2 regions of the Streptomyces sp. NPDC001889 genome follow, and region 2 is predicted to be linked to the other one. Evidence: riboswitches for the same ligand, from Rfam matches in the RefSeq annotation. Region 2 holds a riboswitch; the other holds the start of a gene.
What was found. A riboswitch is a leader RNA that binds a small molecule or an ion and turns the genes downstream of it on or off. The one in region 2 is predicted to bind glycine.
Positions count from the first base shown of each region.

Region 1: linked by a shared signal. The riboswitch ahead of gcvP (aminomethyl-transferring glycine dehydrogenase) and the one ahead of gcvT (glycine cleavage system aminomethyltransferase GcvT) in region 2 are both predicted to bind glycine.

Region 1 is NZ_JBSFER010000041.1:29,476-31,670, reverse strand. It holds gene ACWCRA_RS33665 (DNA polymerase IV) at 1-641, shown strand, start outside; gene ACWCRA_RS33660 (PRC-barrel domain-containing protein) at 551-934, opposite strand; glycine riboswitch at 1,049-1,145, shown strand; gene gcvP (aminomethyl-transferring glycine dehydrogenase) at 1,332-2,195, shown strand, end outside.
Region 2 is NZ_JBSFER010000005.1:82,348-84,542, reverse strand. It holds gene gcvT (glycine cleavage system aminomethyltransferase GcvT) at 1-1,001, opposite strand, end outside; glycine riboswitch at 1,151-1,247, opposite strand; gene ACWCRA_RS07035 (AAA family ATPase) at 1,465-2,151, shown strand.

The DNA of each region.
Region 1 (2,195 bases), on a different contig from region 2:
CGCGCCTCCTGGAGTCCGTGGACACCACGGGCGGTGTCCGGCTGCTGGGCGTCGGGGTGTCCGGGCTCGCCGACTACACCCAGGAGGACCTCTTCGCGCAGGCCGCAGCCGGTGAGCGCCCCGGGGGCGCCGCCCCGGACAGCGCGGCGGCGCCCCCGGGTGGCGCACCGGACGCACCGGACGAGCGGCGGGAACCGGCCGGGCGGGACGGGGACCCGGCGGAGGGGCGGAGCGCGCCCGTGGCGGCGGGGGGCACCGCCGGCCCGTCCGGCGGACCCGCCGAGCGGCGCTGGTCCGCCGGCAACGACGTGCGTCACGCGGTCCACGGGGCGGGATGGGTGCAGGGCAGCGGTGTCGGACGGGTCACCGTGCGGTTCGAGGACCCGCTCTCCCCGCCGGGGCGCGTGCGGACCTTCCGGGTGGACGACCCCGATCTGGAGCCCTCCGATCCGCTGCCCCTGGTCGCCCCGCCGGAGAGCCCGCCCGAGGGGCCGCCGGACGCGCCGCCGGGGAGCCCGGAGAACCCGGCGGGGCCGGCCGGCGCCGCCGGTCAGTCCTCGTCGCCCGCGACCTGTCCGAAGGAGCGGTCGTCGGGGGGCGCGACGGGCACCTCCGGCGACACGGAGAGTTCGAGGCCGTAGTGGTGGTAGAGCTGGAGCTCCTGTTCGGGGGAGAGATGGCGGCCGACACCGAAGTCCGGTGCGTCCTTGATCAGCGAGCGCTCATAGGGAACACGCAGGGTGTCGTCGACGAAGGTGCTCGGCTCCAGCGGGACGAAGGCGTCCCGGCTGAAGAGCCCGGTGCGCACTGCCGCCCATTCGGGTGTACCGGTGGCATCGTCCAGGTACACCTCGTCCACGGTGCCGATCTTGGCCCCGTCGCGGTCGAACGCCTTGCGGCCGATCAGGCTGCGCGGATCGATATCGGTCTGCACGGTCCCTCCATATGGTCGCAACTGCTCTTTGATCCATACAAAAGGGCACTTCGCAGGTGTCGGCCACTTGAGCGATTGTTGAAAGGTCACGCTGGTAGGCTGGCAAGCGGCTGCTGACCCCGCGCGGGAGAGTCCACCGGCAGGACGACGGTGGCGCCGAAGGAGCAAATCCTCCCCGGAATCTCTCAGGCACCTGTACCGCGCGGACGAGGTCACTCTGGAAAGCAGGGCGGGCGTCGGACGGCATCCGCTCTCACCGACGGTGAAAGCCGGGGCGTCGCAGTCGGGCGGCCCGGTGAAGCTCTCAGGTTGAGATGACAGAGGGGGAGGCCCGTCCAGGGCACCCCGCGTGCGGTGGTGCCTCTCGCAGGTCGTGTCAGACCAGGAGGCCTCCTACATGACCGCCAACCGCATTCCGCTCTCCCAGTTGGAGCAGGGCACCCCGTTCGAGCAGCGCCACATCGGCCCCGACGCGGCGGCCCAGGCCAAGATGCTGGCGCAGGTGGGATACGGCTCGCTGGACGAGCTGACCGCCGCGGCGGTCCCCGATGTCATCAAGAGCGCGGAGGCGCTGGCCCTCCCGGACGCCCGCACCGAGGCCGAGGTCCTCGCCGAGCTGCGCGGCCTCGCCGACCGCAACACCGTGCTGGCGCCCATGATCGGCCTCGGTTACCACGGCACCTTCACGCCCCCGGTCATCCTGCGCAACGTCATGGAGAACCCGTCCTGGTACACGGCGTACACGCCCTACCAGCCGGAGATCTCCCAGGGCCGGCTGGAGGCTCTGCTGAACTTCCAGACGATGGTCGCCGAGCTGACCGGGCTGCCCACCTCCGGAGCCTCCCTCCTCGACGAGGGCACCGCCGCCGCCGAGGCGATGTCGCTCGCCCGACGGGTCGGAAAGGTCAAGAACGGGATCTTCCTGGTCGACTCCGACGTACTGCCGCAGACCCTCGCGGTCATCGAGACCCGCGCGGAGCCCACCGGTGTCGAGGTCGTCACCGCCGACCTCAGCGCCGGCATCCCGGCCGAGATCGCCGAGCGCGGTGTCTTCGGCGTCCTGCTCCAGTACCCGGGGGCCTCCGGGGCCGTACGCGACATCAAGCCGGTGATCGAGCAGGCGCGGGCGCTCGGCGCGATCGTCACCGTCGCCGCCGATCTGCTGGCCCTCACCCTCCTCACCCCGCCCGGTGAGCTCGGCGCCGACATCGCCGTCGGCACCACCCAGCGCTTCGGCGTCCCCATGGGCTTCGGCGGCCCG
Region 2 (2,195 bases):
GCGATGGCGATCGGCTTCCCCAGCGTCGGGGAGGGCGCGCCGGAGGTGACCTCGCCGATCACCGATCCGCCGGCCACCACTCCGTACCCCGCGCGGGGGACCCGCCGGCCCTGGGCGATCAGCCCGACCAGCTTGCGCGGCGGGCTGGTCGCGGCGCGCTCGGCGGCGGCCGTCAGAGCCTTCCGCCCGACGAAGTCGCCCTCCTTCTCGAACTTCACGACCCGGCCGAGACCCGCGTCGAAGGGGGTGAGCGCGGTGGTCAGCTCATGCCCGTACAGCGGCATGCCCGCCTCCAGGCGCAGGGTGTCGCGGCAGGAGAGTCCGCAGGGGACCAGTCCGGCGGGGGCGCCGGCCTCGGTCAGCGCCTGCCAGAGCCGCTCCGCGTACCGGGGCTCGACGAACAGCTCGAAGCCGTCCTCGCCGGTGTAGCCGGTACGGGCGATCAGCGCGGGAACCCCGGCGACGGTGCCCGGCAGGCCCGCGTAGTACTTCAGTCCGTCCAGATCGGCGTCGGTGACCGACTTCAGGATGCCGGGGGACTCGGGGCCCTGCACCGCGATCAGCGCGTAGGCGTCCCGGTCGTCGCGCACCTCGGCGTCGAAGCCGGCCGAGCGTTCGGTGATCGCGTCCAGGACGGTCTGGGCGTTGCCGGCGTTGGCCACGACCATGTACTCGGTCTCGCCGAGCCGGTAGACGATCAGGTCGTCCAGGATGCCGCCGTCCTCGCGGCAGATCATGGTGTAGCGGGCGCGGCCGGCGCCCACCGAGCCGATGTTCCCCACCAGGGCGTAGTCCAGCAGCGCGGCCGCGCCCGGGCCGGTGACGGTGATCTCGCCCATGTGGGAGAGGTCGAAGAGACCGGCCCGCGTGCGGACCGCCAGGTGCTCGTCGCGCTCACTGCCGTACCGCAGGGGCATGTCCCAGCCCGCGAAGTCGGTCATGGTCGCGCCCAGTGAGCGATGGAGGGCGTCGAGCGCGGTGTGGCGGGGGGCATTACTCATGGATAAAGCTCCCAAGGCATGGCGGACGAGGACAATCCTCCCCATCTGTCATCGGAACCTGAGAGGTTCGTCGCGACCCCGCGTACGGATGGTCGTGACTTGCACCTTGGGTGGAGCCGCACGGCGGCGGCCCGCTTTTCAGATCTGCCTCATCGCACGCGGTACGGGGCCTGAGAGATTCAAGGGAGGAACTTGCTCCTTCGGCGCCCGGCACCGAGGTGACCGGGACTCTCCCGCGCGGATTCAAGCGGCCGGTATGCAGTTTGGGGCCACATCATTGCACGCATCGGGGTCGGATGGGGGGTGGGGCGGGGCTCGTTCCGCGCCGGGCGCGGGGAACGGCGCGAGGGGGAGGCGCGCCACTTCACGGACGCGCCTCAACAGCAAATCAGTTGTGTCCCATTACCATTTCTTTACGCTTCTTGGGCAAGTGTGTGGGTGACCTGACGAGGGGGAGGGTGTGATGACGTTGCAGCACTCCGGTGGTGCCTGCGCCGCGACCGCGGGCGTGCCCGCGCAGCCACAGCCGGTAGCGGCCCGGCGGCTCCGGGGCGGGCTGGGGGCGCCGGTCCCGGTCCTGCGGGATCTGCGGGGGCGCGCCGGGCGCAGCCCTCGGCGGCTGATGTTCGCCGCCGGGGATGTGGTGGTGGTGTCCGGGCTGCCGGGGAGCGGAAAATCCACCCTGATCAGGCGTGCCGCGCGGGGCCGGGGGATCGATTCGCAGGACGCGCGGGACCGGTGGGACGCGCGTGCGCCGGGGTTTCTGCCGTACGCGGTCTACCGCCCGCTCGTCCGTATCGCGCACTACGCCGGGCTGCGGCGGGCGCTGCGCTCCGGGGAGAGTGTGGTGGTGCACGACTGCGGTACGCAGGCGTGGGTGCGGCGCTGGCTGGCCCGGCGGGCCCGGAGCCGGGGGACGGCACTCCATCTGGTGCTGCTGGATGTGCCGCCGCAGGTGGCGCGGCAGGGGCAGCGGGAGCGGGGGCGGGGGGTCTCCGGGTACGCGTTCGCGCGGCACCGCAGGGGGGTGGGGCGTCTGATCGCCGACGCGGAGGCGGGGAGGCTGCCCGCCGGGTGCGCGTCGGCGGTTCTGCTGGACCGCGACGCGACGACGGCCCTGACCCACTTGACCTTCGAGCCCTCACCGTAGCGGCCCGCCCTGTGCCACGGGGTGCCCGAGCGGACTCAGCCGGT